DNA from 2 places in the Stenotrophomonas sp. YJH_SMC_57 genome. Region 1 is predicted to be linked to the other one. Evidence: riboswitches for the same ligand, from Rfam matches in the RefSeq annotation. Region 1 holds a riboswitch; the other holds the start of a gene.
What was found. Region 1 has a riboswitch for glycine ahead of AC5P7U_RS05150 (trimeric intracellular cation channel family protein). Riboswitches for the same ligand answer to the same signal wherever they lie in the genome.
Positions count from the first base shown of each region.

Region 1 (15,139 bases):
TGCACCTGTTCGGCCAGTTGGCGCCAGGCCGACGCATCGGGCTGGCCGTGTGCATCGCGCGGGCAGGCATCGGCCAGCAGGTGCTGGTAGCCCGCTTCGTCCTGGTCGAGCACGCGCATGGCGATGCCTTCGTCCAGGCTGCCGCCTACCCGCAGCAACAATGCCAGGCGCGGCAGCGGGTCCATGCCGCCCAGCGCGGCCAGCGGCGGCGCCCACTGGCCGCCCATCGGTTCACGCAGTGCCTGGCGCTGGCCCAGCAGGGTCCAGAAGCGGGTCGGCCACTGCGCCATCGGCAGGTCGCTGGCCACCGCGGCAAAGGCGCGCATCACCGCCACCAGGGTCTGCTCGGCGCGGGCGGCATCACCGCACTGCAGTTCAGCCACCACCAGGGCACGGCGTTCAACACCACGCAGGAACGCCGACAGCGCGCCGGCCGCGGTCGAGGAAACAGGGGCGGGCACAGCCGTCATCGGTCACTCCAAAGGTCTGCCGGCATGATAGCGGCAGGCCATCGACGCCCGTAGGACTTGCGCCCGCTTGCACTTCGTGCTGCAGGTTGTGCACAGCACCACGCCCCCCTCGGGCAAAACTGGGGCATCCAGCTGAATCCACTCTGTTTCAGCAATGTTTCACACTCAACTTATTGATTTATATTGATTTTCTCATGTGGCGATTTTTTGACCAACCCAAGCGTGAGGCCGTCGCCATCGGCCTCCTGCGCGCCCGTCGACCGGTAACGCACAACGTTATCCACAGAACATGTGGATAAGACTGAATCTCCAATGGACACCGATATTTAGGTGACATTTATGATTCAACCGCCGTCGCTCCGGCGCCCCCGGCCGTGCCATTCGTGCGCGCATGGCCCGTTACACTGGCCCGATGCTTTCACCGATTCCGACCCTGCAGGTCGCCCTGCCCGTCCCGCTGCCGCGCCTGTTCGACTACCTGTCGCCGGAGGGCGACGCCCCTGCGGTGGTGGTCGGCTGCCGCGTGAAGGTGCCGTTCGGCAACCGCGAGCTGGTCGGCGTGGTGGTTGGCCACGGCCAGGCCGACGACGGCCAGGGACTGCGCCAGGCGCTGGCCTGGTGTGACCCGCAAGCGCTGCTGCAGGGCGAGCTGTGGCAGAGCCTGCAATGGCTGGCGCGCTACACCCACGCACCGCTGGGCGAGGTCCTCAGCACTGCCCTGCCCGGCCCGCTGCGCCATGGCGAGGCCCTGCCCGAGACCCATCACTGGGGTTGGCAGCTGACCCACGAAGGTCGCGCCCAGCGTGAAAAGCTGCGCGCCGGCAGCCGCCCGCGCCAGTTGGCTGAGCTGCTGGCCGAGGCCGTGGTGGATGAGGACGTGCTGGGCGAGCGCATGCAGGACTGGCGCACTGCCGCGCGCAGCCTGGCCAAGCGCGAGCTGGCCGAGCGCGTTGCGCTGAGCGTGGCGCCGCAGCACGCGCAGCCGCTGCCCGGCCCCACGCTCAATCCGGACCAGGCCGAGGCCGTGGCCGCGATCAACGCCGCCGAAGGCTTCCAGCCGTTCCTGCTGGATGGCGTGACCGGCAGCGGCAAGACCGAGGTCTATCTGCAGGCGATCATCCAGTGCCTGGCCCAGGGCCGGCAGGCGCTGGTGCTGGTGCCGGAAATCGGCCTGACCCCGCAGACCCTGGCGCGGTTTCGCGGCCGCCTCGGCATCGCCGTGCACGCACTGCATTCGGGTTTGAACGACAACGAGCGCGCGCGCGTCTGGGCCGCCGCTGCGCGCGGCGAGGCACGGGTCATCGTCGGCACGCGTTCGGCGGTGTTCACGCCACTGCCGCAGGCCGGCCTGCTGATCGTCGACGAGGAACACGACGGCAGCTACAAGCAGCAGGACGGCATCCGCTACCACGCGCGCGATTTCGCCCTGGTGCGGGCCAAGGCACTGGGCATTCCGGTGTTGCTGGGCAGCGCCACGCCCTCGCTGGAAACGCTGCACAACGCCTATGCCGGGCGCTACACCCACCTGCGCCTGAAACAGCGCGCCGGCGATGCACGGCCACCTCGCGTACGCATTCTGGATGTGCGCAAGCGGCCGCTGCATGACGGTCTCTCGGCCGATGTGCTGGCGGGCATCGGCGAGCACCTGCAGCGTGGCCAGCAGGTGCTGGTGTTCAAGAACCGCCGCGGCTATGCGCCGGTGCTGCTGTGCCACGACTGTGGCTGGACCGCACCGTGCAACCGCTGCGATGCACCGATGACCGTGCATGGCGGTGGCCGGCGCCTGCAGTGCCATCACTGCGGTGCACGGCAGCCGGCACCGTTGGCATGCCCGGCCTGCGGCAGCCTGGCGCTGCAACCGCAGGGTATCGGCACCGAACGCCTGGAAGAACATCTCACTGCGGCCTTCGGCGATTTCCCGGTGGTGCGCATCGACCGTGGCACGACCTCGCGCCGCGATGCATTGGAGCAGCAGCTGGCGAAGCTGGGCGACCGGCCCGGCATCCTGGTCGGCACGCAGATCCTGGCCAAGGGCCACGACCTGCCCAAGCTGACCCTGGTGGTGGTGGTGGGCATCGATGAGGGCCTGTTCTCGGCCGACTTCCGTGCCAGTGAGAAACTGGCGCAGCAGTTGATCCAGGTGGCCGGCCGTGCCGGCCGTGCACGCGACCCGGGCGAAGTCTGGCTGCAGACCCATCATCCCGGGCATCCGCTGCTGGAGACCCTGGTGAACGGTGGTTACCACCCGTTCGCGCAGGCCGAGTTGAACCAGCGCCAGGCCGCCGGTTTCCCGCCCTTCGCGCACCTGGCGTTGATGCGCGCGGAAGCGCAGCAGGTCGAGCACGCCAACGCCTTCCTGCTGGCGGCGCGGCAGCTGCTGGGCGAGCAGAACGTGGTGGAGGCCTACGGGCCGATGCCGGCACCGATGCCGCGCCGTGCCGGTTACCAGCGCACGCAGCTGCTGCTGTCGGCACTGCAGCGGCCGCCACTGCACGGCGTGCTGGCACAGCTGGTGCCGCAGCTGTATGCGCTGCCGGAAGCGCGCAAGGTGCGCTGGTCGCTGGATGTGGATCCGACCGATCTGTATTGAGGTCTGGCAACCGGTACTGCGTAGCGTCGAGCTTGCTCGACTGCCGTGCGCCAGACGCAGTCGAGCAAGCTCGACGCTACGCCCAACGCCACCGCTTACGTCAGCGGTGACATCACGCCGCGCTGGTAGGCCGGCCGTTCGCGCAGGCGCGCATACCAGGCCGCCAGGTGCGGCAGTTCCGGGCGCTGGATCGGCAGTTCGTACCAGGCATAGATCAGCGAGCCCAGCGGGATGTCGCCCATCGCGAACGTATCACCGGACAGCCACGGCTGCCGGGCCAGGGTGGCATCGGCCATCGCCAGGTAGTCACCGGCACGCACGATGGCGGCATTGATCCGCGCTTCGTCACGATCGGCCGGCGCGGTGCGCATGATGCCCCAGATCAGGTCACTGTAGATCGGCGCCATCCGCGAGGTGCTCCAGTCCATCCACTTCTCGGCCTGGGCGCGCTGCATCGGGTCTTCGGCGTACAGCGTGCCCAGCGCGTAGCGCGCGCTCAGGTAGCGCACGATCGCGTTGGATTCCCACAGCGGCAGGCCGTGATCTTCGATCACCGGCACCAGGCTGTTGGGATTCATCGCCAGGTACTCCGGCGTCTGCGTGCCACCGTGGCTGCCACCGACTTCGATGGACTCGTACGGCAGGCCGATCTCCTCGGCACACCACAGCACCTTGCGGACGTTGCTGGAATTGCGACGGCCCCAGATCTTCAACATGCGGGTATTCCCTGCTGGCAATGCGAGCGGCAACGATACGCCTGATCGGTGTGGGTGTGTGCGTGCCGGATGCGGGATCTGGCATCTGGACGCTGCCGGCCAGCGGCCGGCACTACCTGTTCTTTTTGGGCAGCGCGCGTACGTAGGAGGATTTGCCGTCCTTCTTCAGTTCGAACAGGCCGATCGCCGCCAACAGATCGCTCAGCTTGCCGTAGCCATAGTTGCGCGGATCGAACGACGCCTGGTTGCCGATCTGGCTGCCGACCGGGCCCAGGTGCGACCAGCCATCCTCACCCTCGGCCGCCGACACCGCACGACGCAGCATCTTCACCAGCCGGGTGTCACTGCGCATTTCCGCACCGCTCTTGCGCGGCCGTGCATCGTCGTTGGTGACCGGTTCGTTGGAGGCCTGTTCGCTGGAGGCCTGTTCGGCATCCGGCACACTGGCGTGGGTCTGGCCCAGCGCCTCCAGATAAGTGAATTTCGAGCACGCGTTGACGAACGGTTCGGGTGTCTTCTTCTCGCCGAAGCCGTACACCTTCACGCCATCGGTCAGCAGCCGCATCACCATCGGGGTGAAATCGGCATCGCTGGAGACGATGGCGAATCCATCGAGGTTGCGCGCGTACAGCAGGTCCATGGCATCGATCACCATCGCCATGTCCGAGGCATTCTTGCCCTTGCTGTAGGCGAACTGCTGGATTGGGCGGATCGCATACTCGTGCAGCACCGCTTCCCAGCCCTTCAGCCGCGGGCTCTTCCAGTTGCCATAGGCGCGGCGCACGTTGGCCACGCCGTAGCGGGCCACTTCGGCCAGCACCTCGTCGATCTTCGAGGCCGGCGCGTTGTCGGCGTCGATCAACAGGGCGATGCGCTTTTCCGGTTCGCTCATGGGCTCCTCACGGGACGTTGCCTGAACCCGAGTATCGCCGATCCACGCGGGCGCTGACGTGACAGGCGGCCGCCGTGCGAAGATGCCAGGCGCTTCCCCCAATGCCCCCACTGGAGTGAGTCGATGAGTCGTGAGCGCGTCCCCCACCTGGTCGTTGTCGGCGGTGGTTTTGCCGGTCTCTGGGCCACACGTGCCCTGGCCCGCGAGCGCATACGCATCACCCTGGTCGACCGCCGCAACCATCACCTGTTCCAGCCGCTGCTGTACCAGGTGGCCACCGCCGGCCTGTCCGCGCCGGACATCGCGGCACCGCTGCGCCATATCCTCGGCCACCAGCGCAATGTGGAAGTCCGCCTCGGCGAAGTAGTGGCCATCGACAAGCAGGCCCGGCAGATCCGCATGGCCGATGGCAGCACGCTGGACTACGACAGCCTGCTGCTGGCCACCGGCGCCACCCACGCCTACTTCGGCAACGACCAATGGGCCGATGATGCGCCCGGCCTGAAAACCCTGGACGATGCCATCGCACTGCGCCGCAAACTGCTGCTGGCGTTCGAGCGCGCCGAGGCCGAACCGGACCCGGCGAAAAAGGCCGCGTGGCTGAGTTTCGCCATCGTCGGTGGCGGCCCCACCGGTGTCGAACTGGCCGGCACGCTGGCCGAGATCGCGCGGCATACGCTGCGCAACGAATTCCGCCACATCGACCCGGCCAGCGCCAAGGTGCGGTTGGTCGAGGCCGGCCCGCGCGTGCTGTCCTCGTTCCCTGAAGTGCTTTCGCTGAAGGCGCGCCGGCAGCTGGAAAAGCTGGGCGTGGAAGTATTGACCGGCACCCCGGTGAGCGACATCGACAGCCAGGGCTTCAAGCTGGGCGAGCAGTTCGTGCCGGCCCGCACCGTGGTGTGGGCTGCCGGTGTGGCCGCCTCGCCGCTGGCGCGCACGCTGGACGTGCCGCTGGACCGCGCCGGACGCGTGCAGGTGCAACCGGACCTGACGCTGCCCGATCATCCGGAACTGTTCGTGGCCGGTGACCTGGCCGCACTGAACCAGGCCAATGGCAAGCCGGTGCCCGGCGTGGCCCCTGCCGCCAAGCAGATGGGCAAGTACGTGGCCGAGGTGATCCGCGCGCGCCTGCATGGCAAGGCCGAACCCGGTCCGTTCAAGTACGCCGACTACGGCAACCTGGCCACCATCGGCCGCATGGCCGCGATCGTGCACCTGGGCCGGCTGCAGCTGTCGGGCATCCTGGCCTGGTGGTTCTGGCTGGCCGCGCACGTGTTCTTCCTGATCGGCTTCCGCAACCGCATCGTGGTGCTGCTGAACTGGGCGGTGGCGTACTGGAGCTACCAGCGCAGCGCACGCATCATCTTCGGTGATGACCAGGAAGACCGACGGCCAAGGCGGTAGGGCCGCGTGCATGTTCCTGTGGAGCCGAGCCATGCTCGGCTGCACTTCGCGCGGAGTGTAGAAGCCGAGCGTAGGCTCGGCTCTACTGCGCCTTCGGCTTCGGGTACCACAACGCATTGACGATGACCCAGCGCTGGTCGAAGCGCCCCATGTGGAAGTAGTCGACGAACCACGGGGTTTCCAGTCGTACCGAGGCTGCATTGCCGGTTACGTCCAGCACCGTGCAGCGGCGGTCCCATTGATCCTTCGGGGTCTTCAGCGCGCCCTGCTTCGTCAGCGAGACCAGCTCTTCCTTCGACATGCGGCGCAGGCCCAGGCGTTCGTCGGGTGTATCGCCGAGCACGGCACGCTTGGCCAGGTCCGGATGCAGGGAACGGGCGACGCGCTGCGGATCGGCTTCCAGCTGGCCGTCGACGTAGTCGTGGCAGGTGGCTTCGATGGCCGCGATCGTGGCCGGGTCGGCGGCGGGACTTGATGATGCGGAAAGAGCGAACAGCAGGGCAATCGTGGACATCCGGGTCTCCAGCTCTGGGCGCGGGGCGATCATCGCATGGGCCGGGTAGCCCATCCACGCATGGCGTGGATCTATTGGTCCGGCGATGCCGGCAGGCCGGAACCGAGCGTGGGCGTGGATCTACAGCAGCGTTCCGGCGGGTGCCAGCAGCCAGGCCAGCTTGCGTTCGCGCGGCTGCTGCTTGAGCTGCCATTCGGCGCGCGAGGCGGCGGCCCGGTCGGGGTACTCGCGCACGGCCAGCACGCGCAGCGGCGGGCGGGCCCGGGTGTAGCGCGCGCCCTTGCCGGCCTGGTGGGCAGCGAAGCGTGCCTCCACGTCGGTGCTGATCCCGGCGTAATAGCTGCCATCGCGGCATTCGAGCAGGTACAGGAACCACGGGCGGAGGGACGGGGCCATGGCCGGATTATGCCGTGCTGCACTGCAGCGGATATACTGGCGCCCGAATGCAGGAGAGAGGCGCCGCGCTGGCGCCCGCCGAAGGCGCAGGCTCCCATGATCGCTCAGGCCGGTGGGCTGGAATCCCACCAACCATGCATTCGACTCGCCGAGCTGGAGAGAGGTCACCGGGCACGCCCGGGACGATCCGCCGAAGGGGCACGCGGCCAACGCCGCTGAACTCTCAGGCAAAAGGACAGCGGGAGCGGCACCGGTCATCGTCATCCCGTCATTGCGCAGGCAGTGGCGGTAGTCGCGCATGGCCGGCCCCACCGCGCCCGGAGCCTGCCCCATGCTGTTGTCCATCATCTACCTGATCGCCATTTCCGCCGAAGCCATGACCGGCGCGCTGTCCGCCGGCCGCCGCCGCATGGACCTGTTCGGCGTGGTCATGATCGCCTGCGTCACCGCCCTCGGCGGCGGCTCGCTGCGCGACATCCTGCTCGGCCACTATCCGCTGGGCTGGGTGAAGCATCCCGAGTATCTCGCCTTCACCGTGTGCGCGGCGCTGATCGCCACCTGGGTGGCGCGCTGGATGCACCACTTCCGCCGCACCTTCCTGGTGCTCGACGGGCTGGGCCTGATCGCCTTCACCCTGATCGGCTGCTCGATCGCGCGCGAGGCCGGCCACGCCACGCCCATCGTGCTGATCGCCGGCATGCTGACCGGCGCGTTCGGCGGCGTGCTGCGCGACATCCTCTGCAACGAGGTGCCGCTGATTTTCCAGAAGGAGCTGTACGCGATCATTTCGCTGCTGACCGGCGCGGTGTACCTGTTGCTGCTGCACTGGGGCGTGGCCGACGCGACCGCGATCCTGTGCTGCCTCGGCGGCGGCTTCGCGCTGCGCCTGCTGGCGATCCACTACCGCTGGGAAATGCCGAAGTTCGTGTACCACGACGAGGTGCATTGAATGCTGTGTACCAGGCGTGGGGCCTCGTGGTTCAACCCTGCAGGTTGACACTCATCGGGCTCTCCCCTGCCAGGATGCGCCGCCGGTAGGCCTCTGACGGATAGACATTCCATGGGATCCCACCGTTGCTGCAATCGACTTCGATCTCTTCAAGCAACCCGGGATCAACCCATCCAGACAGGTAGTCAGGCTCTGATCTTCTATTGAATTCCGGGGAGTGGATCTGGCCTTCAACAACGATCTCGTTCCGAACGGTGGAAAGGAACAGCGCCCGGAGATCGCCCTCCACATGCGTATAGGTGCCTGCCTCGAGAAAGGTCCGCACGCTGACGTTTCCGCCGACGGCCAGTATTCCATCGTTGAGCGAGCAAGCGTGGAGATGCTCACAGTCGAGATCGTCCCGTACAAACAGCCAGCCACCACACTCAAGATTCCGGGTCTTGAGGTTTCCAAGAATGATCATACAAAGTGCCTCATTCACATCGTTGAGCGCCAGCACTCCCTCCACGCACAGATCGCCATCGACGATCACGCAGTGCGTTCTGCAGTCCGACTTCCAATTGCCGACGAGGGAGGCGGCGGGAACCACCTTGAACACGGATTCGCGCTCATCCGGCTCTCTGTCGGCAGATGCCGCGATCATCGCCCGTGCTTTGAGGGTAGTACGCAGAAGCGTCTGATCTCCCTGGTGGCGATAGCTTTCGATTCTTTCATCAAGCTCCGCAAGCAGGTCAGCCGTCTTCGAAGCAGAAGAGGGCTCAAACCAGTCCTCGATGACCGACACCATCCTCTCGGCAATCCCACCTCCCCTCGAGCGTACAAGCGCCACGGCCGCCTCACGGGAGATCGAGCGGGACTTCACGCTCTGCGGACTGTCGTCAGGGAAGACATGCATTGATGGCGTCCAGTGCGGGTGGGACCTTGATCTTCGGCCCAACCCGCAGAGAGACTCCATACAACTTTTCCGAAATCCTGTCGCATGGCTTGTCGATATCCATGCATGGCGTGGATCTACTGCATCGCCCGCGCTTCGCGCGATGGTCGAGCATGGCTCGACGCTACAAAGGGCGGCATCCACGCAGGCGGTGGATCCTGCCACCCCGGCGATGTACCTGGCGCTGTCGCTCATGCGCAGCGCCAGGCGCATCGCCGGTGCAGATGGGCCGGCCTCCAACTCCGACCGGCCCTGATCGCGGCCGCACCCCCGCAGGCGCTGGCCACCATCCACACACGTGCCGCACTCAAGCGGCTTCCATCAGGCGGCTTCGGACACCTTCACTTCACGACGGGCGCGCACGGCCGCAGCCAGTCGCTCCAGCACCGTCACGGTGGTATCCCAGTCGAGGCAGCCATCGGTGATGCTCTGCCCGTAGACCAGCGGCTGGCCTTCCACCAGTTCCTGGCGGCCACCGACCAGATGGCTCTCGATCATCACGCCAACGATGCGCTGTTCGCCGTCTTCCAGCTGAACGGCGATGTCGTCGATCACCTTCGGCTGGTTGTCCGGGTTCTTCAGGCTGTTGGCGTGGCTGGCGTCGATCATCAGGCGGGTCGGCAGTTTGGCCTTGGCCAGCGCCTGGCAGGCCTCGGCGACGCTGCCTGCGTCGTAGTTCGGCTGCGTGCCGCCGCGCAGGATCACATGGCAATCCGGATTGCCGGTGGTCGACACGATGGCGGTGCCGCCCTGCTTGGTGACCGACAGGAAATGATGCGGATTGGAGGCAGCCCCCACCGCGTCAGCAGCGATCTTGACGTTGCCATCGGTGCCGTTCTTGAAGCCGACCGGACACGACAGCCCGGACGCCAGCTCACGATGCACCTGGCTTTCGGTGGTGCGTGCACCGATCGCGCCCCAGGCCACCAGGTCGGCGATGTACTGCGGCGAGATCACATCGAGGAATTCGACACCGGCCGGCAGGCCAAGCTTGTTGATGTCGCGCAGCAGGCCGCGGGCGATGCGCAGGCCCTTGTCGATCCTGAAGCTGCCGTCCAGGTCCGGGTCGTTGATCAGACCCTTCCAGCCCACCGTGGTACGCGGCTTCTCGAAGTACACGCGCATGACGATTTCCAGTTCGCCGGCCAGCGCATCGCGCAGTGGCTTCAGGCGCTGGGCGTACTCGATGGCAGCGTGCGGATCGTGGATCGAGCACGGGCCGACCACCACGGCCAGGCGATCGTCGCGGCCATGCAGGATCTGGTGCAGGGCCGCGCGCGAGGCGCTGACGGTGTCGGAGGCTTCATCGTCACACGGCAGCATCGCCAGCAGCTGGGCAGGCGGTGTCAGCGGTTCGATGGTGCGGATACGCAGGTCGTCGGTGTGCGGGGGCATTGCGGGGGTTCTCCGGAACGTTGGGGGTCCCCAGCGTGGCGGCATGAAAAAAGCCGCCAGGTTCGCTGGCGGCTTTCGGGAATGCGTCTGAAGCTTTCTTCAGGGTGAGCGCAGTCCTTCCTCCGCCAGAGGCTTCGGAAAGTAATACCAGTAAAAGCGGGTGGCGGCTGCGTTCATGGGGTGTATTGATAGCACAGCTTTTGCGCAGTGCAAAATGTTTCATCCGCAACTGGGGACGCGGTTCAGCGAGGTGCGCGCCGGCCCGGCCCGTGCGGCGGCAACCACACGAAGTCGCTCATCTGCCATGCACTTCCACATCCAGCAGCAGGCCTTCATGGATGTCGGCCCAGCGCTCCAGCACCCGACCCAGCTCCTGCCTGGCCTCATCCAGCTGCTCGGGGTTGAGCAGCGAGCGCGCGGTGTAGAGATCGGAGACCAGCCGCCGCAGCACCGCTTCGGGAATGGCCACCGACGGCCCCTCGTGTTCCGGCAGCTGCAACGCCGGGGTTTCACCCAGAGGACCGAACAGCGTGACCTGGAGCGTGCTCTGCATGATCAACTTCCCTGCGGACGGACATGGGCAATGCACTGTTTACCGTGTCTGGGTGACAGGCGCATGTGCCATGCCCGCTTGAATGGTCCGGGGTAGCCGGCCAGTGGCCGGCGCTACCGCAGCGAGCGCGATGCGCGTTTGCGGATGTAGGCGTTGGCAGCATTGGGGTGCTCGTGCTGCCAGCGCACGCACAGGTCACGCAACCATTGCGGCTGCGTCTTGCCGGCATCGTTGAGCCAATTGCCGACCGAGTCCTGCACGTAGCGTTCGGGGTCGTCGGCGAGTGCCTCCAGCAGCGGCAATGCCTGTTGCGGATGCTGCTTGAACAGCGCGACATGCGTGGCCCAGACACCGCGCGGGCGCAGTGCTTCGCAGGCGAACCGGCGCAGGTACGGCGATGCTTCCTGCGTCCAAGGGCGCAGGTGCTCAAGCGCCTGCAACGGCGCAGCAACGATGTCCGCGCGCAACGCCAGCCACGCCCATTCGCGCACGCCGAAGTGCGGGTCATCGGCCAGCGTGCGCATCTGCTGCAGCTTCTCTGCCAAGGTTGCACGGGCATCACTGCCGATCAGGTAGCAGGCCCAGCCGCGCACGGTATCGGAGTTGTGATGCTGCCAGAGCGCAGGCGCGCCCTGCCCCGCCTCACGCAGCAGTTGCGCGGCCAGGGCCATGCGCTGGGTGATGCCCTTGCCTGCAGCGTCGCACATGCGCTGCAGCGCTGCCGGTTCAAGCGACGGCGCCACGCACCGCAGCAACTCACCGAAGTCCACCGCCAGGCACTCGGCCAGATGGGTCGTCGCAACGCGGCCGCTGTTGAGCGCGTGCAGGCGTTGCGTGGTCATCGCGCTCATGCCCTGCTCCCGCGCCCGGCGTCGGTGTGCAGCCAGACCTTGTGCAGCAGCTGCGAAAGCTGCTGCTGCTCGGACGCATCCAGGCCATCGAACAGGCCACCGATCCACTGCGTATGCCGTTCGAACAGGGTTTCCGCCAGGCGCGTGCCCTTTGCGGTCAGTACGATCTGCAGGCGGCGGCCATCCTCGGCATCACTGCGACGCTGCAGCAGGCCTTCGCGCTGCAGGCCATCAAGCAGGCCGCTGATGGTGGCGCGGGCGACCCCCGCGCGCTCGGCCAGCGCATGCGGCGGCAGCGTGCCACCCGCCCCATGCAGCAGGAACAGCACGATGAAGCGCCCTTCGCTGAGTCCATGCGGGGCCAACCGGGTGGCGCAGTCGTGGTCGATCGCCGAGGACAGCGACAGCAGCTGGAAGCACAGGCGCAGCTGCGCGACGTTGCTGTGGCCGCGGCGCTGCGCTTCGTCCAGCAAGGCATCATGCTTGGCTTCGAACATGCTTCAAACCCTGATGATTAGGCGCCTAATCATAAATCGAATGAATGGGATCGGGTCAAGCCGCCTGCCAAGCCACCTGCGATGCCAGAGCGTTTACGTGATCTTGGCGGTCGGCCCACTATAAGAACCACATCAGTCTCTTTCTGGATCCCAGCATGACCCCTTCGCAAGCGGAAACCATTGCCAGCGCCGTCATGCAGCCGGACGACCGGCGCGCCGAGATCGCCGCGCAGCAGCAGGCGCAGGCGCAGCAGTTGAAGCGCCAGCGCAAAGCGGCAGCCATCGGACTGATCGGCATGGCCGCAGGTGCATTGATCGCAGGCCAGTCGGGCCTGCCGTGGGTAAAGGGCCTGCTGTACGGCGGCGTGCCGACCTTCTTCATCGCCAGGATCTGGCTGGATCGCCGCGCCCTGTGCCGCTGACGCCTCTGGGCGTGGGTGGAGGCCAGGCGCAGCGGCGGCGTCCACCCGATGCGGCCCACAAAAAAACCCCGCCTTGCGGCGGGGTTCTTCATTGCTTCGGGAGCGCGTGGACTTAGAAGTCCATGCCGCCCATGCCACCCATGCCGCCCATGCCACCGGCGCCACCCATGGCCGGCTCGTCCTTCTTCGGAGCTTCGGCAACCATGGCTTCGGTGGTGATCATCAGGCCAGCGATCGAGGCAGCGTTCTGCAGCGCCGAACGGGTCACCTTGGTCGGGTCCAGGATGCCGAACTGCAGCATGTCGCCGAACTCGCCGGTGGCGGCGTTGTAGCCGAAGCTGCCGGTGCCTTCCTTGACCTTGTTGATGATGACCGACGGTTCTTCACCGGCGTTGGCGACGATCTCGCGCAGCGGAGCTTCCATCGCACGCAGGGCGATCTGGATGCCGTGGTTCTGGTCTTCGTTGGCACCCTTCAGGCCAGCCAGCGAGGTGACCGCACGGACCAGGGCAACGCCGCCGCCCGGGACCACGCCTTCTTCAACGGCTGCACGGGTAGCGTGCAGGGCGTCGTCGACGCGATCCTTCTTTTCCTTCATTTCGATTTCGGTCGAGGCACCGACCTTGATCACGGCAACGCCGCCGGCCAGCTTGGCAACGCGTTCCTGCAGCTTCTCGCGGTCGTAATCCGAGGAGGTGTCCTGGATCTGGGTCTTGATCTGGCCGACGCGTGCGTCGACGGCAGCCTTGTCACCCACGCCATCGATGATGGTGGTGTTTTCCTTGGAAACCTGCACCTTCTTGGCGCGGCCGAGGTCCTTGATGGTGGCCTTTTCCAGCGACAGGCCCACTTCTTCGGAGATCACGGTGCCGCCGGTCAGCACGGCCATGTCTTCCAGCATCGCCTTGCGACGGTCGCCGAAGCCCGGAGCCTTGACGGCCACGACCTTGACGATGCCACGGATGGTGTTGACCACCAGGGTCGCCAGCGCTTCGCCTTCGACTTCTTCGGCAACGATCAGCAGCGGCTTGCCGGCCTTGGCGACGCCTTCCAGCACCGGCAGCAGGTCACGGACGTTGGAGATCTTCTTGTCGTGCAGCAGGATGAACGGGTCATCCAGGTCAGCGGTCTGCGACTGCTGGTTGTTGATGAAGTACGGGGACAGGTAGCCGCGGTCGAACTGCATGCCCTTGACCACGTCCAGCTCGTTGTCCAGGCCCGAGCCTTCTTCAACGGTGATCACGCCTTCCTTGCCGACTTCCTTCATCGCGTCAGCGATGATCTGGCCGATCGACTCGTCCGAGTTGGCCGAGATGGTACCGACCTGGGCGATCGCCTTGTCGTCGGCGGTCGGCTTGGAGATGTTCTTCAGCTCGGCAACAGCGGCCACGACGGCCTTGTCGATACCGCGCTTGAGGTCCATCGGGTTCATGCCGGCGGCCACAGCCTTGGCGCCTTCGCGGATCAGGGCCTGGGCCAGCACGGTGGCGGTGGTGGTGCCGTCGCCAGCGTCGTCGTTGGTGCGCGAAGCAACTTCCTTCACCATCTGCGCGCCCATGTTCTCGAACTTGTCAGCCAGTTCGATTTCCTTGGCGACGGAGACGCCGTCCTTGGTGATGGTCGGAGCGCCGAAGCTCTTTTCCAGCACGACGTTGCGGCCCTTCGGGCCCAGGGTGGCCTTGACGGCATTGGCGAGAACGTTGACGCCGCGCACCATGCGCGAACGGGCGTCTTCACCGAAACGAATATCCTTGGCAGCCATTGCGATTACCTCGATGTTTGCGCCGGGCCGGGCCCGGCGACGAAAGGGGATGTCTTACAGGAAAGCAGGTCGCGCCGAGGCTCAGCCGATGACGGCGAGCACGTCGTCTTCGCGCAGGACCTTGTACTCGACGCCTTCGCTCTTGTACGAGCTGCCGGCGTACTGGCCGTAGATGACCTTGTCGCCGACCTTCAGCGACGGCGCGCGCACGCTGCCGTTGTCCAGCGGCTTGCCCGGGCCGACGGCCACGACTTCACCCTTGGTGGACTTTTCCTTGGCCGAATCCGGAATGACGATGCCACCGGCGGAGATTTCGTCGGCTTCGATCGGCTTGACCACAACGCGGTCGTGCAGCGGCTTGATGCTCATGAGAGACCTCTTAAGTTATTGATTGGTCTGAAAAAGTCTGGCGATGTTAGCACTCACCCCAGGTGACTGCCAGCATTGCTCGCGAAAAAGCCCGATGAATCGGGAGCAGGACAGAGATGGAGCTGGCCCAGGACCTTTCAAGGCCGCCTCCGGAAAAAATTTCATCGCGCCGGAGCCGGACATCAACGTCCGCGTGAAGATCCCGCATCGCGTGCGGTGCCGCATCGCCACCGGGGAATCCTCGACATTTGGTGATCCGCGTCGCACTGTCAGATATCTGACGTTCATTTACGACAAAGTGTCACTGGATCGGCCTTAGGCTCGGCCGCGCATTCCCAATCACAAGGAGTAGTCGATGCGATTGCTGTCCCCGCTTGCCGCCGCCTGCCTGCTGGCGCTGGCCGCCGCGCCGGCCCAGGCCGAGG
Region 1 is NZ_JCAFSZ010000003.1:229,947-245,085, reverse strand. It holds gene AC5P7U_RS05185 (hypothetical protein) at 1-470, opposite strand, end outside; gene AC5P7U_RS05180 (primosomal protein N') at 883-3,060, shown strand; gene AC5P7U_RS05175 (glutathione S-transferase family protein) at 3,156-3,776, opposite strand; gene AC5P7U_RS05170 (NYN domain-containing protein) at 3,889-4,668, opposite strand; gene AC5P7U_RS05165 (NAD(P)/FAD-dependent oxidoreductase) at 4,792-6,072, shown strand; gene AC5P7U_RS05160 (nuclear transport factor 2 family protein) at 6,155-6,586, opposite strand; gene AC5P7U_RS05155 (GIY-YIG nuclease family protein) at 6,707-6,982, opposite strand; glycine riboswitch at 7,023-7,112, shown strand; glycine riboswitch at 7,126-7,229, shown strand; gene AC5P7U_RS05150 (trimeric intracellular cation channel family protein) at 7,314-7,931, shown strand; gene AC5P7U_RS05145 (hypothetical protein) at 7,963-8,826, opposite strand; gene AC5P7U_RS05140 (3-deoxy-7-phosphoheptulonate synthase) at 9,187-10,260, opposite strand; gene AC5P7U_RS05135 (hypothetical protein) at 10,556-10,813, opposite strand; gene AC5P7U_RS05130 (DNA alkylation repair protein) at 10,927-11,664, opposite strand; gene AC5P7U_RS05125 (MarR family winged helix-turn-helix transcriptional regulator) at 11,661-12,161, opposite strand; gene AC5P7U_RS05120 (hypothetical protein) at 12,317-12,583, shown strand; gene groL (chaperonin GroEL) at 12,696-14,345, opposite strand; gene AC5P7U_RS05110 (co-chaperone GroES) at 14,427-14,714, opposite strand; gene AC5P7U_RS05105 (endonuclease) at 15,070-15,139, shown strand, end outside.

Region 2 (15,139 bases), on a different contig from region 1:
CGCGCAGTGAACCTGGCCGAGCGCTTGGCCAAGGGCGAGCTGGATCAGGAATTCCGGCTTGGCGGTCGTGACGAATTGACCCAGCTGGGCCTGGCGATGGCCAGCGTGCGGCAGAGCGTGCAGGCCGCGATCGGCGCGCAGCTGCAGATGGCCGAGCAGCATGAGGCGGGCGCGATCCGCTATCGCATGGATGCCAGCGCGTTCCCGGGTGATTTCGGGCGCATGGTGCAGGCCACCAACAGCCTGGTCGAATCGCACGTGCAGGTGGAACTGCTGATGGCCGAGGTGATGCAGCGCTACGCCATCGGCGACCTCAGCCGCGACCTGCCGGACTACCCGGGCGAGAAGGGCGCGCTGACCCGTACCCTGTCCGCCGTGAAGCAGAGCCTGATGGCGATCAACGCGCAGATCGATGAACTGGCCCGCGCCGCGCGCGCCGGTGACTTCAGCATGCGCGGCGATGCCGCCGCATTCCAGTACCAGTTCAAGGCGATGGTTGAGCACCTCAACGGCATGATGGCCAGCTCGCAGGCCAGCATCGCCGATGTCTCCGACGTGCTGCGTGCGATCTCGCATGGCGACCTGACCGCACGCATGGACGGCGATTACGACGGCGTGTTCGCCCGCATGCGCGACGATGCCAACACCACCACCGCACAGCTGACCGGCATCGTGCGTGGCATCCAGGTGGCGGCCGACAGCATCAACAACTCCGCGCAGGAACTCGCCGCCGGCAACAACGACCTGTCGCGCCGCACCGAGCAGCAGGCCGCCAATCTGGAAGAAGCTGCCGCCTCGATGGAGGAACTGACCTCGACCGTGCGCCAGAATGCCGAGCTGGCCCGCCAGGCCGACAGCGAAGCACACGCCGCCGGTGCTGCGGTGCGCGAGACCGAACAGGCGATGGCACAGATGGCGTCGGTGATGGGCGAGATCGACCAGTCGTCGGCCCGCATCTCGGAAATCTCCACGGTGATCGATGGCATTGCGTTCCAGACCAACATCCTCGCGTTGAACGCTGCAGTCGAAGCCGCCCGCGCAGGCGAGCAGGGCCGTGGCTTCGCCGTGGTCGCCAGCGAAGTGCGCACGCTCGCGCAGCGCGCCGGTGTCGCCGCCAAGGAGATCAAGGAACTGATCGAAGATGCTGCCGCCAAGGTGAAGAGTGGCCTGGCAGTGACCGTTGAATCCGAAGCTGCGATCGCACGCGTGGCCCAGGCCAGTTCGCGCACCACGCAGCTGATGAGCGACATCGCTGCGGCGAGCAAGGAGCAGGCCGCCGGTATCGAGCAGGTCAACCAGGTGGTGGTGCAGATGGATCAGGTCACCCAGCAGAACGCTGCGCTGGTGGAAGAAGCCACCGCCGCCAGCCGCGCGCTGGAAGAACAGGCGCATGCGCTGACTACGTCGGTGTCGGTGTTCAAGGTGGAAGGCGCAGCAGCTTCCGCCGTGCCACGTCGCGCGGCCTGAGCAGGTCACTTCCGTTGAAATTGTGCGGCCGCAGGGCACTGCGGCCGCGTTCCGGTGGATGGCTCGCGATCAGCCACTGGCGCGGGTGCGCGCCGCCTTCTTCGCCGCCGCTTTGCGCACACTCTTCTTCGCGGCACGGGTCTTGGCTGCCTTCTTCGCGGCCGCGCTGCGCGAAGCAGCGGTGCTGGCCTTCTTTGCCGCTGCCTTGCGAGCGGGAGCCTTCTTTGCGGCGGTCTTCTTCGTTGTGGCCTTGCTGGCAGTCTTCCCGGCACTCTTGCGCGCGCTGCCGCTGCGCTTGCCACCCCCATCCTGCTTGTTCACCGTGGCCCAGGCGATGCGCTCGGCCGTGCCTTCGCTGGCACCGCGCTGGCGCTCGCTCTCTTCGATGTGCTCGGCCTGGCGCTTCTGCTTGTCGGTATAGGCGGATTTGTCACCGCGTGGCATGGCAGGGTCTCCGGTGGGGGCTGGCCCCCACGGTGGCCCTGGCGGCGTTAAGCACAAGTCCCGCAAGGGTGATCGCACCGGCAAGGCCGCCTCGGCTATGCTTGCCGCATGCGAGTCGAACCCGCCGACATCGAAGCCCTGTTCGACGCCATCCCGGATGTGCTGTTCTTCATCAAGGACCGCCAGGGGCGTTACACCCACGTCAACCAGACCATGCTGCGGCGGCTGGGCCTGCGCGCGCGCAAGGATGTGATCGGGCGCACCGCGGCCGAGATCTACCCGACCGGGCTCAGTGCGGACTATGTCGACCAGGACGCCCGCGTGCTGTCCGGCGAGGTGATCGAGAACCTGATGGAGCTGCACCTGTTCGCCAACCGCGAACCGGGCTGGTGCCTGACCTGCAAGCGCCCGCTGCTGGTCGATGGGGCCATCGAGGGCCTGATCGGCATTTCCCGCGACCTCGGCCAGAAGGACAGCCTCGGCACCCAGTACGAGCAGCTGCGGCTGGCCCTGGCCCACCTCAATGCGCATTACGCCGAGAACGTGCGCATGCAGACCCTGCTGGATATCACCGGCTTCTCGCTGTCCAAGCTGGAGCGCAGCTTCCGCAAGGTGTTCCAGATGACCCCGCAGCAGGTGCTGACCCGGCTGCGGATCCAGATGGCCATGCACCTGCTGCACGGTGACGACACCATCGCCTGCATCGGCCAGGCCTGCGGCTTCAGCGACCAGAGTGCGTTCACCCGCAAGTTCAAGGCTGAAACCGGTTTCTCGCCGCGTGCCTATCGGGCCCGTATCGGTGGGAACGTCGGCGAGCCCGCCCTGGCCTGAGCCGCCTGCTGCGCTGTGCCTATCCCCGCGGGCATGGGACAGGGTAAGGTGTCGCCCCTGTAGCCCGCCGCCAGCCCCGCCGATGCCCAATTCGATTCCGACCGCTTCGCCGTCCCGCCTCGGACATTCGCTCAAGCCCCGCCAGCTGATCATGATGGGCCTGGGCAGCGCCATCGGCGCCGGATTGTTCCTCGGCTCGGGCGTGGGTGTGCAGGCGGCCGGTCCGGCGGTGCTGGTGTCCTACCTGGTGGCCGGTGCGCTGGTGATCATCGTGATGAACGCGCTGGGCGAGATGGCGGCGGCCAAACCGACCAGCGGTGCGTTCTCGGTGTACGCCGCCGACGCCATGGGCGCCACGGCCGGCGCCACCGTCGGCTGGCTGTGGTGGGTGCAGCTGGTGATCGTGATCGCCGCCGAGGCGGTGGGTGCGGCCGGCCTGCTGGCCACGGTGTGGCCAGCGATACCGGTACCGATGGCGGCGCTGGCGTTCATGCTGTTCTTCACCGCAATCAACCTGCTCGGGGTGAAGAACTTCGGCGAGTTCGAGTTCTGGTTCGCGATCCTCAAGGTGGTGGCGATCCTGGCGTTCATCGCCATTGGTGTGGCGCTGCTGATGGGCTGGCTGCCGCAGGTGACCTCACCGGGCCTGAGCAACTTCACCGACCACGGCGGCTTTGCGCCGAAGGGCCTGGCCGGTATCGGTGCGGCGCTGCTGGTGGTGGTGTTCGCCTTCGGCGGCACCGAGATCGTGGCCGTCGCCGCCGCTGAAACCGAAGACCCCGAGCGCAGCATCGCGCGTGCGATCCGAACCGTGGCCTGGCGCATCCTGGTGTTCTACATCGGCTCGCTGAGCGTGATCATCGCCGTGGTGCCGTGGACCAGCGAGGCGCTGAAGTCGCCGTTCGCCGCGGTGCTGGATATCGCCCGTATTCCGGGTGCGGGCACCGCCATCACCCTGATCGCGGTGATCGCGCTGCTGTCGGCGCTCAATGCCAACCTCTACGGTGCCTCGCGCATGATGTATTCGCTGGCGCAGCGCCGCGAAGCCCCGGCCGTGCTCGGCTGGACCGATCCGCGCCAGGTGCCGGTGATCGCCGTGCTGGCCAGCGTGCTGTTCGGCTTTGCCGCCACGGTGATGGAACTGCTGTTCCCGGACCGGGTACTGCCGGTGCTGCTGAACATCGTCGGTTCCACCTGCCTGCTGGTGTGGACGCTGTCGCTGGTCTCGCAGCTGGTGCTGCGTCGGCGCGCGGATCGCCTGGGCACGCGCCTGCCGTTCCGCATGGCCGGTTTCCCATGGCTGACCTGCTGTGCGCTGGCGATCCTGGCGCTGATCTTCGGCCTGCTGCTGAGTGAGTCGCACACCCGCCTGCAGTTCCTGTCGATGGTGGCACTGACCGCCAGCATCGCCGCTGGCAGCGCCATTGCGCGGCGGATGCGCGAGGCGTGATGGAAGCTGCCGGCCAGCGGCCGGCACTACCACGGGGGCTGCACATCCGACGTGCGATGCTGATCGCGTGGGCCGTCACCGGCCCGTCGAACAGGAGTTCCGCATGCTGCGCAGCCGTCCGTTCCTGATGTTCACCGGCCAGGCCGAAGCCGCCCTGGCCCTGTATGCCGAGGCCTTTGCCGATTTCCGGCTGCTGGCGCTGCAACGCCACCCGGAGGGGCCCGGTGCCGGCGTGCCTGGCCAGGTCCGCCAGGCCATCTTCCTGCTCGGCGGCACCCATTACCTGTGTTTTGACAGCCTGGACGTACACGACTTCACATTCTCGCCCTCGATTTCGCTGTTCGTCGAGTGTGCCGGCGCCGAGCAGTTCGAGCGCGCGGCGCGCGTGCTGGGCGAGGGCGGCCATTGGCTGATGCCGGTGGGTGACTACGATTTCAGCAACCGCTATGGCTGGGTCCAGGACCGCTTCGGCGTGTCCTGGCAGTTGAGCCTGGGGCAGATGCCGGACCCGTGATCGGATCTTTGTGGGTGTGGACCTTGGTCCACACGCCCTTGAAAAAACGGCCCGCATGCGCGGGCCGTTTTCATTTCCGATGGATCGAAGGCTTAGGCCTCGACTTCATCGTCCTTGTAGGCATCGACCGGGATGCAGGCACACATCACGTTCTTGTCGCCGTACACGTTGTCCACGCGCGCCACCGGCGGCCAGTACTTGCCCTGCTTCAGGCTGGCCAGCGGGAAGGCGGCCAGTTCGCGCGGGTAGGCATGGGTCCACTCGCTGGCGGTCACCGCGGTGGCCGTGTGCGGTGCGTTCTTCAGCGGGTTGTCCTCGCGGTCCAGGCGGCCGTCTTCGATCGCGCTGATTTCCTCGCGGATCTGGATCATCGCGTTGATGAAGCGATCCAGTTCGTGCAGCGATTCGCTCTCGGTCGGTTCGACCATCAGCGTGCCGGCCACCGGGAAGCTCAGGGTCGGGGCGTGGAAGCCGAAGTCGATCAGGCGCTTGGCCACGTCCTCGGCACCGATGCCGCTGGTCTTTTCCAGCGGACGCACGTCGAGGATGCACTCGTGCGCCACCAGGCCATTGCGGCCGGTGTACAGGGTCTTGAAGTGCGGGGCCAGGCGCTTGGCGATGTAGTTGGCGTTGAGCTGCGCGACCTGGGTGGCCTTGCGCAGGCCTTCGCTGCCCATCATGGCGATGTACATCCAGCTGATCGGCAGGATCGAGGCGCTGCCGAAGCTGGCCGCACTGACCATGCCGACCGGACCGTGGTCACCCAGCTTGCCCGGCAGGAACGGGGCCAGGTGCTCCTTGACCGCGCACGGGCCGACGCCCGGGCCGCCACCGCCGTGCGGGATGCAGAAGGTCTTGTGCAGGTTCAGGTGCGAAACGTCCGAACCCCACTTGCCCGGCTTGGCCACGCCGACCAGGGCGTTCATGTTGGCACCGTCGGTGTACACCTGGCCGCCGTGCTGGTGGATGATCTCGCAGATCTCCACCACCTCTTCCTCGAACACGCCGTGCGTGGACGGGTAGGTCATCATGATCGCGGCCAGGCGGTCGCTGTACTTCTCGGCATTGAGGCGGATGTCCTCGACATCGACGTTGCCGTTGGCGTCGGTCTTGGTCACCACCACCTTCATGCCGCACATCTGCGCCGACGCCGGGTTGGTGCCATGCGCCGAGTCCGGAATCAGGCAGATATCGCGATGACCTTCGCCGCGCGAGCGGTGGTAGGCGCGGATCGCCAGCAGGCCAGCGTACTCGCCCTGCGCGCCGGAGTTCGGCTGCAGGCTGACCGCGTCGTAACCGGTGCACTCCACCAGCATCGCTTCCAGCGTGTCGATCAGTTCCTTGTAGCCCAGCGCCTGGTCGGCCGGCACCAGCGGATGGATCTGCGAGAACTCCGGCCAGGTCACCGGAATCATCTCGGCGGTGGCGTTGAGCTTCATCGTGCACGAGCCCAGCGGGATCATCGTGCGATCCATCGCCAGGTCCTTGTCGGCCAGCGAGCGCAGGTAGCGCAGCAGTTCGTGCTCGCTGTGATGGGTGTTGAACACCGGGTGGGTCAGGAACGCGGACTGGCGCAGCAGGCCGGCCGGCAGCGCGTCGGCGGTGCTGGCATCGAGTGCGTCGACGTCGGCCTGCGCACCGAACACGGCAGCCAGCGCGACCACGTCGGCGCGGGTGGCGGTCTCGTCCAGGCTGATGCCGACCGAGTCGCTGTCGATCGCGCGCAGGTTGTAACCGGCGGCGCGGGCCTTGGCGTGGATCTCATCGGCGTGCACGCCGGTGACATGCAGGGTGTCGAAGAAGTCGCCACCGACCTGCACGCCGGCCGTGCGCAGCGCCGCGGCCAGGATCGAGGCCAGGCGGTGGGTGCGGCGGGCGATGCGGGTCAGGCCGTCCGGGCCGTGGTAGACGGCGTACATCGACGCCATCACCGCCAGCAGCACCTGCGCGGTGCAGATGTTGGAGGTGGCCTTCTCGCGGCGGATGTGCTGCTCGCGGGTCTGCAGGGTCAGGCGATAGGCCGGGTTGCCCTGCGCATCCACCGAGACGCCGATCAGGCGGCCCGGCATCGAACGCTTGTAGGCGTCACGGCAGGCCATGAACGCGGCGTGCGGGCCACCGAAGCCGAACGGCACGCCGAAACGCTGGCTGTTGCCGACCACGATGTCCGCGCCCCATTCGCCGGGGGCGGCCAGCAGGGTCAGGGCCAGCAGGTCGGTGGCCACGGCCACCAGGCCGCCACGTGCGTGCACGGCATCGACCAGCGCCTTGTAGTCGCCGACCTGGCCGAAGGTGTCCGGGTACTGCAGCAGCAGGCCGAAGGCTTCCGCTTCCAGCGCTTCGGCCGGGGTGCCCACGCGCAGCACGATGCCCATGGGCTCGGCGCGGGTACGCAGCAGTTCCAGCGTCTGCGGGTGCACGGCGTCGTGCACGAAGAAGGTGTCCGACTTCGACTTGGCCGAACGCTTGGCCAGGGTCATCGCTTCGGCGGCGGCGGTGGCTTCGTCCAGCAGCGAGGCGTTGGCGATTTCCATGCCGGTCAGGTCGGCGCACAGGGTCTGGAAGTTGATCAGCGCTTCCATGCGGCCCTGCGAGATTTCCGCCTGGTACGGGGTATAGGCGGTGTACCAGGCCGGGTTTTCCAGGATGTTGCGCAGGATCACGTTCGGCGTGTGGGTACCGTAGTAGCCCTGGCCGATGAAGCTGCGCAGCACGGTGTTCTTGTCGGCGATCGCACGGATCTTCGCCAGTGCCTGCACTTCGGTCATCGATTCCGGCAGTGCCAGCGGTGCGGGCGACTTGATCTTGGCCGGCACGATGGCATCGGTCATCGCATCCAGCGACGCGTGGCCGACGACGTCGAGCATCTGCGCGATCTCGGCATCGTTGGGGCCGATGTGGCGCTCGACGAACGCGGAATGGTGCTCGAGCTCACGCAGGGAAGGGGTGTTCTGGGACATGGCGAAGGATCCGTCAGGAAAGGGCACACGCACGGGCACAAGCCGCCGGTCGGCGGTCTGCGGGGCGCCCCTCTGTCCTTTTGCCTGAGAGTTTGGAAGTGCGGCTGGCCGCAGCTTCGTGCCCCTTCGGCGCCGGATCGAACCGGTCTCTCCAGAGTTGTGTTACGGGTGGTATCGGGCCTGAGCGATTACGGGCGTTGCGCCTTCGGCAGCGGTGTTCCGCTTCTCCCACCGTGTTGCCCGCCGATTATAGCCCGTCGCGGGCCCGTGGGCCGCCCCCGGCGGGTGCGGCCGCGCCTGAATGGCCGATGGCCCGTCCGTACGTTTTGTGCACTGCTGCATGGCATCGGGCGCAATCCCCACCTATGATGGGCGGATACCCGAATTCATCTGGCGCCGTCCCTGCTGCAGGGGACCGGCGCCCGCCGTGCGTGCCGCGCATGGCCCTGCCGGACGCCTTCCCCATGACCGCCGCTGTTGCTCCTTCCACCCGCCGCATGGCCCTGCTGCTCGCCGGCCTGGCCATGTTCGGTCCGTTCTCGATCGACACCATCTTCCCGGCCTTCCCGCAGCTGGCCCAGCGCCTGGCGGTGGACGAGGTGGCGGTGCAGCAGACCATCAGCGTGTACCTGCTGTTCTACGGCCTGATGAGCCTGGCGCACGGCCCGCTGTCCGATGCCTGGGGCCGCAAGCGGGTGATCCTCGGCGGCCTGGTGGTGTTTGTCGGCGCCTCGGTCGGCTGCGCGCTGTCCACCGACCTGACCACGCTGCTGGCGTTCCGCGCGCTGCAGGGCCTGTCGGCGGGTGTCGGCATGATCGTCGGCCGCGCGGTGATCCGCGACCTCTACCACGGGCATGACGCGCAGCGGCTGATGAGCCAGGTGTCGATGCTGTTCGGCATCGCCCCGGCGATCGCGCCGATCATCGGCGGCTGGATCCTGCTCAGTGGCGCCGGCTGGCCACTGATCTTCTGGTTCCTGGTGGTGTTCGCACTGGTGCTGCTGGCAGCCACCGCACGCTTCCTGCCGGAAACGCATCCGGTCGAGGCGCGGGTGCCGCTGTCGCCGCGGGTGCTGATGCGCGACTACGTGCGCATCGGCTTCAACCCGCGCTTCCTGCGCCTGGCGCTGGCCGGCAGCATCGGCTTCGGCGGCATCTTCCTGTACATCTCCTCGGCGCCGGTGTTCGTGATGCAGCATCTGCATCTGGGCGAGGGCGGATTCGCCTGGCTGTTCATTCCTACCATCGGCGGCATGACCACCGGCTCGTTCCTGTCGGGGCGCATGGCCGGGCACACCACGCCCACCCGCCAGGTCGCCATCGGTTTCGCGCTTTGCGCGTTGTCGGTACTGCTGAACGTCGGCTACGTGGCACTGGCGCCGCAGTTCGTGCTGCCGTGGGCGGTGCTGCCGATTTTCCTGGGTGGCATGGGCATGGCGCTGATCTTCCCGATCCTGGCGCTGGCGGTGCTGGACATGTACCCGCATCAGCGTGGTCTGGCGTCTTCGCTGCAGGCCTTTGCGCAGCTGATGATCAGCACCGTGGTGGCGGGCGTGGTATCGCCGCTGCTCAGTGCCAGCCCGTTGCACCTGGCACTGGGCCAGGCCGCCTTTTTCGCCGTCGGATTCGTGTTCTGGTACTGGGAACACCAGCGTGAACGCGTGGCGCAGGCAGCCTGCACGGGCCATTGAGCAGCGCGCAGGGGTAGGGCGGGGCGCGATGCCTGCAACCCTTGCGACCGAACACCACCGGATTAGGCTGGGGACTCCAGCCAGCCGGTGCAGGGGTGCACGACAGCCAGCCGATCCAATGTCGTTGCATGAGGTTCCCCCATGGCTGCGCAGCAGACCTACCGCCTGTTCGAGGTGGCGCTGAAAGAGCGCCGCGTGCTTTCCCCTTCGCTGGACCGCATGGTGTTCACCGGTGCCGACGTGGCACGGATGAAGACCGAAGGCCCGGACCAGCGCATCAAGGTGTTCTTCCCCTTGCCCGGCCAGGACCTTCCGCAGGTCCCCAGCGGCGAGGACTGGTACCCGCGCTACCGGGCCCTGCCTGACGACCAGCGCCCTCCGATGCGCACCTACACCATCCGCCAGCTGCGCGCTGAGCAGGGCGAGGTCGACGTCGATTTCGTCATCCACGGCGTGACCGGGCCCGCCTCGCGCTGGGCCATGCATGCACGCCCGGGCGACCGTGTGGTGCTGCTCGCTCCGGATGCCGACTGCGCCGACAGCAGCGAAGGCTGGGAATGGAAGCCGCCGGCCGGTGTGGGCCAGGTGCTGCTGGTAGCCGACGAGACCGCGTTGCCGGCCGTGGCCGGCATCCTGGAGGAACTGGCGGGCATGGCCGATCCGCCACGCACGCTGGCCCTGCTGGAAGTCGCCCAGGCCGGTGATGCGGTGCCGCTGACCGCGCCGGCCAGCGCCGAACTGGTCTGGCTGCCGCGCGGGCAGGCGGCCTACGGGCAGCCCCTGCTGCAGGCGGTGCAGCAACGCCTGGCAGCGGCCTCGAGCGTGGGCGCCGGTGATGAGCTGGAGGAGATCGACGTCGATGCGCAGATCCTCTGGGAGCAGGCCGATGCCAGCGTGGCCGGGCCGCTGTACGCCTGGGTGGCGGGCGAGGCCGGGGCCGTGATGGCGATCCGCCGGCATCTGGTCCGCGACTGCGGGCTGGACCGCCGCTCGATCACCTTCATGGGCTACTGGCGGCACGGCAAAGTACTGGACTGATCGCGCAGGATCGAACGTGCGTGAAGTGGCCCGGCGGGCGGGGTGCGCTATCCTTGCGCCCCCCTCGCCGCGGTACCGCACCATGTCCACCAGCTCCAAGACCCGCCGCGACCAGCGCCGTCGCCAGGAAAAGCAGGCCGCCAACAAGGTTGCAGCCCAGGCCTCGCCGGTGGAGCCGCATGCCGAACTGCGCGACGCGCAGCGCACCCTGCTGGCCGGGGTCGTGCGCCGCGACGGCGAATGGGTGCTGGGCATGGACGGCCGCATCGCTGGCCACAGCGAGAGTGCTGCGCAGGTGCTGGCGCTGATCATGCAGGCCGGTGAACTGCACGAGCGCAACGGCACGCCGGTGCGCCTGATGTACTCCGATGCGCTGCGCGATGCCGCGCAGGCCGAAGCGAAGGAGAAGGGCCAGACCTTCGAGGAATTCAAGGCCGAGCTGGCCGCGGCGATGGCGGCGAAGAAGAACAGCTGACAGGCATTTCGGTAGCGCCGGCCGCTGGCCGGCTGCCCGTTGGGTCTTCATCGCGTAGTTGCCGGCCAGCGGCCGGCACTACCAGAAAGGGGCGGATCCTTGCGGATCCGCCCCTTCTTTCATTTCGCCGCCGGGGCCGCGTTGGCCTGCCAGCCGCACATCTGGCCTTCGTTCTGCTGCTTCAGCCACTCGTTGACCGGGCTGAAGTACTCGATCATCGGGCCGGCATCGAGCTTGTCGCTGCCGGTCAGCTCCTTCAGCGTGGCCTGCCACGGCTGGCTGGCACCCTTGCTCAGCATCGCCCAGTACTTCTGGCCGGCTTCCTTGTTGCCGTAGAAGGTGCACTCATGCAGCGGGCCCTTGTAGCCGGCCGCATCGCACAGGCCCTTGTAGAACTGGAACTGCAGGATGCGCGCCAGGAAGTAACGGGTGTACGGGGTGTTGCCCGGCACGTGGTACTTCGCGCCCGGGTCGAAGAACTCTTCGCCACGGGGGCTGGCCGGGGCCACGCCCTGGTACTTGGCCTTCAGGTCCCACCACGCCTTGTTGTAGTTGTCGGCGGTGATTGAACCGTCGAACACGCCCCAGCGCCAGCGGTCGATCATCAGCCCGAACGGCAGGAACGACACGCCCGACAGCGCCATGCGCATCTGGTTGTTGATGACCGCCTCACGACTCTCGGTCGGCGCATCGACCAGGCCGATCGAGCTGAGGTACTTGGGGGTCATCGCCAGCACGATGGTGTCGCCGATCGCTTCATGGAAGCCATCGTTGGCACCGCCCTGGAACAGCGGCGGCAGCGGGTTGTAGGCCAGGTCGTAATAGATGTGGCCCAGCTCGTGGTAGATGGTGGTGAAGTTCTCTTCGTTCGGCTTGATGCACATCTTGGTGCGCACATCGCCTTCCATGTTCATGTCCCAGGCGCTGGCGTGGCAGACCACGTCGCGGTCATCGGGCTTGATGAACTGGGTCTTTTCCCAGTACGACTGCGGCAGCGAGGGCATGCCCAGCGACACGTAGAAGTCCTGCGCGCGCTCGGTCATCTGCCTGGCGGTACGCAGTTCGGCCTCGCGCTGCGCCTTGTACTGCGCGGCCACGTTGGCATCCTTGCCGGCCTTGGCCAGCGCGGCGCTCAGGTTGCTCTGGTACTGCTTTTCAAGCGCTGCGGTGATGTCCAGGCTGCCGGCACCGGGGTACGGTTCCAGCTGATCCCACAGGTTCGACCAGTCCTGCTGCCACATGTTGCCCAGCAGGTGCGCGGCGATCAGGCCATTGCCCACTTCCGCCTTGTCCTTGCCATAGGTCTTGTCCAGCTTGCCGCGTGCGTAGCAGTGCAGCTGCTCGTACATCGGCTTGACCTGTTCCCACAGGCGGTCGGTTTCCGGGCCGATCTGCTCCGGCGGCATGTCGTAGCCGCTGCGCCACATCTGCCCGGCATCGGTGAAGCCCATGCCCTTGGCGCCTTCGTTCACCAGGCCGACGAACTTCTGGTAATCGCCGCGCATGCTCTTGGTGGTGCTGTGCCAGCCCTGCCAGGCATCGAGCTGCTTGTCGTAGTCGCGGCTGCGCGCCAGCACCTGCTCCAGTTCGCCCAGCTGGCGGCAGGAGTTCGGATCGTTGGCATCGGTGCAGTACTTGCCGGCCCCGTAGCTGCCTTCCATGCGGGTAGCGATCTGGGTCAGCTCGGCCAGCTTGGCCGGGTCACGCGGCGCCGGCATCGAGGACATCAGCTTCAGCAGGTGGATCGCGCGCTTGCTGTCCTCGCTCATCGGCTTGCCGTCGAACTTGGCGGCCTGCTCGATCCAGCTGTTGAGCTGGGTCAGCGAGCGTTCGTTGGCCTTGGCCGCGATGCGTTCGGAATCGCTGTTGATGTAGGTGGAGGACAGCCACTGTGCCGAGGTCATCTCCGGGTAGGCGGCCTTGAATTCGGCATTGATGCGGGCCACGAACTGGTCGGCGGTTTCGCCGGCCGGTGCGCTGGGGCTGGCGGTCTCGGTGCCGGGCGACGGTTCCTTCTTGCAGGCGACCAGGGCCAGCGTGGCGGCGGCGATCGCCGAGGCCAGCAGGAGATGGCGGTGTTTCACGGGCGGTCCTTGGGTGGTGAACGACGGCCGAAGGCTAGTGGGCAGCCGCTGCCACCGCAAGTGGCGGAAGTCGGTAGGGTTCGGCAGGGCTGCGCCCTGCACCCGCAGAAGCAACGGCAACATCAACATCAGCATCAACATCAAAAGCGGGCTATCCGTGGGATGGCGGGGCGGTGTGGGCTTGCAGGACACGCCGTAAACCCATCCATGGGGGCTCGATGGCGCCATCCATGGCGCCAACGGTTCTGCAAGCCCACACCGCCCCACCTCTGACAGATTCCGGCGGCTGTTGGTAGGTGTCGACCTTGGTCGACACATCTGGCAGGTATCGATAATCAAATTTGAATCAGATCTACCGTGTCGACCAAGGTCGACACCCACCAGAGCAGACTGCCGTTCCAACAGATCGCGGAAAACTGTCGAAGGCGGGGTGGGTCCGGTTGAGGGGATGTGAGCGGCATGGATGCCGCGACCAAGCCCCCATGGACGGGTTCACGGCGTCCCCTCAACCGGACCCACCCCGCCAACCCACGGAATGCCGCTCTTGCTTTGGCCGTTGCCTTTGCATTGAGCAGGTGCAGGGCTGCAAGCCCTGCCGAACAACCCTCACCTTTCGCAGCTGGCGAACACGTCGCGCTCGCGCTCGTACAGCGAGGTCTTCACCTGCATCAGGCCCAGCACCGACGGGAACAGGTTGTCGTGGTCGGTGTACGCCGCCGAACGCTTGCGCACGCACTGCAGGTCCAGACCGCGGCTGCTGGCAAAGCCCGGCGAGAACCACATCGTCATCGGCACGCGGGTCTGCTCGGCCGGGGCGATGGCGTAGGGCACGCCATGCAGGAACAGGCCCTTCTCGCCCAGCGACTCGCCGTGGTCGGACAGGTAGATCATCGCCGTGTCGTAGTCCTGCAGGCCCTGCAGCGTGCCGATGGTCTTGCTCAGGAAGTGATCGGTGTACAGCACGGCATTGTCGTAGCTGTTGGTGATCTCCTCGCGCGAGCAGCGGCCGATGTCGCGGGTGTCGCAGGTCGGGGTGAAGCGGCGGAATGCAGGCGGATAGCGCTCGAAGTAGGCCGGGCCGTGGTTGCCCAGCTGGTGCAGCACCACCACCCGGTCACCGGGCTTGGCGCGCACCTGGGTGGCCAGGTCCTGCAGCAGGATCTCGTCCATGCAGCGGCCATCGGCACACAGCCCCGGCGTGGTCGCGTCGGACAACGACTGGAAGTCCAGACCTTCGCACACGCCCTTGCAGCCGGACTGGTTGTCACGCCACAGCGGTGCGATGCCAGCACGGTTCAGCACATGCAGCAGCGACTGGTGCGCGCGGATCTTCTTCTCGTCGTAGTCGTGGCGGCCCCACGGCGAGAACAGGCACGGCAGCGAGACTTCGGTGCTGGTACCGCACGAGTGCATGTCCGGGAAGTTGATCACCGGCGCCTGCGCCAGTTTCGGCGTGGTGTTGCGGCCGCCGTTGAGGCCCCAGTTCTGCGCGCGCACGGTCTCGCCCATCACGATCACCAGCAGGCGCGGCTTGCTGGCCGGTGCACGCGGGGTGGCCTTGGCGTCGGTGCCGATCGGCAGCTTCGGCGCGCGCTGCACCGGATTGTCGCCACGCAGTGCACGCGGCATGCCCAGCAGCACGTTGGCCGGCGTGGCGAGATAGCGCACTTCACGCTGGTTGCGCATCAGCGCCGAGACGTCCTGGAACGAGATCAACGCGCCGCCGACTGCGGTCACTGCGGCCACCACCAGGAAGCCGAGGCGCCACAGCAGGCTGCGGCCCCAGCTGCGGCGGCGCAGCTGCACCCGCCACAGCACCACCATCGGCAGCACCGCCAGCAGCAGCACCGGCCACACCAGCGACACCGTCATCAGTTCGCGGCTTTCCTTGGGGTCGGTCGCCAGCACGTTGCGCAGCATGTCCGCATCCAGGTAGATGTGGTAACGGCTCATGTAGTGCGCGGCGAATGCAGTCACCAGCAGCAGCAGGCTGATCACCACCTTGGCGTTCCAGCGCCAGACCAGGATGCCGAGCAGTACGCCGTGCGTACCCAGCAGCAACAGCAGCAGCGAAAGGGCGTAGCGCAGGCTGCCCGGATGGCTGGCCATCGCGCTGTGCCAGAACAGGCCGTTGCCGGCCACCGCGAAGAACAGGCTGGTCAGCGCGATCAGTGCTTCGGTGGAC
Region 2 is NZ_JCAFSZ010000001.1:175,491-190,629, reverse strand. It holds gene AC5P7U_RS00840 (methyl-accepting chemotaxis protein) at 1-1,467, shown strand, start outside; gene AC5P7U_RS00835 (hypothetical protein) at 1,537-1,911, opposite strand; gene AC5P7U_RS00830 (helix-turn-helix transcriptional regulator) at 2,020-2,742, shown strand; gene AC5P7U_RS00825 (amino acid permease) at 2,825-4,192, shown strand; gene AC5P7U_RS00820 (VOC family protein) at 4,296-4,706, shown strand; gene gcvP (aminomethyl-transferring glycine dehydrogenase) at 4,799-7,666, opposite strand; glycine riboswitch at 7,729-7,831, opposite strand; gene AC5P7U_RS00810 (multidrug effflux MFS transporter) at 8,131-9,357, shown strand; gene AC5P7U_RS00805 (siderophore-interacting protein) at 9,499-10,395, shown strand; gene AC5P7U_RS00800 (hypothetical protein) at 10,478-10,870, shown strand; gene AC5P7U_RS00795 (M2 family metallopeptidase) at 10,990-12,954, opposite strand; gene AC5P7U_RS00790 (phosphoethanolamine transferase) at 13,561-15,139, opposite strand, start outside.
Region 2: linked by a shared signal. The riboswitch ahead of gcvP (aminomethyl-transferring glycine dehydrogenase) and the one ahead of AC5P7U_RS05150 (trimeric intracellular cation channel family protein) in region 1 are both predicted to bind glycine.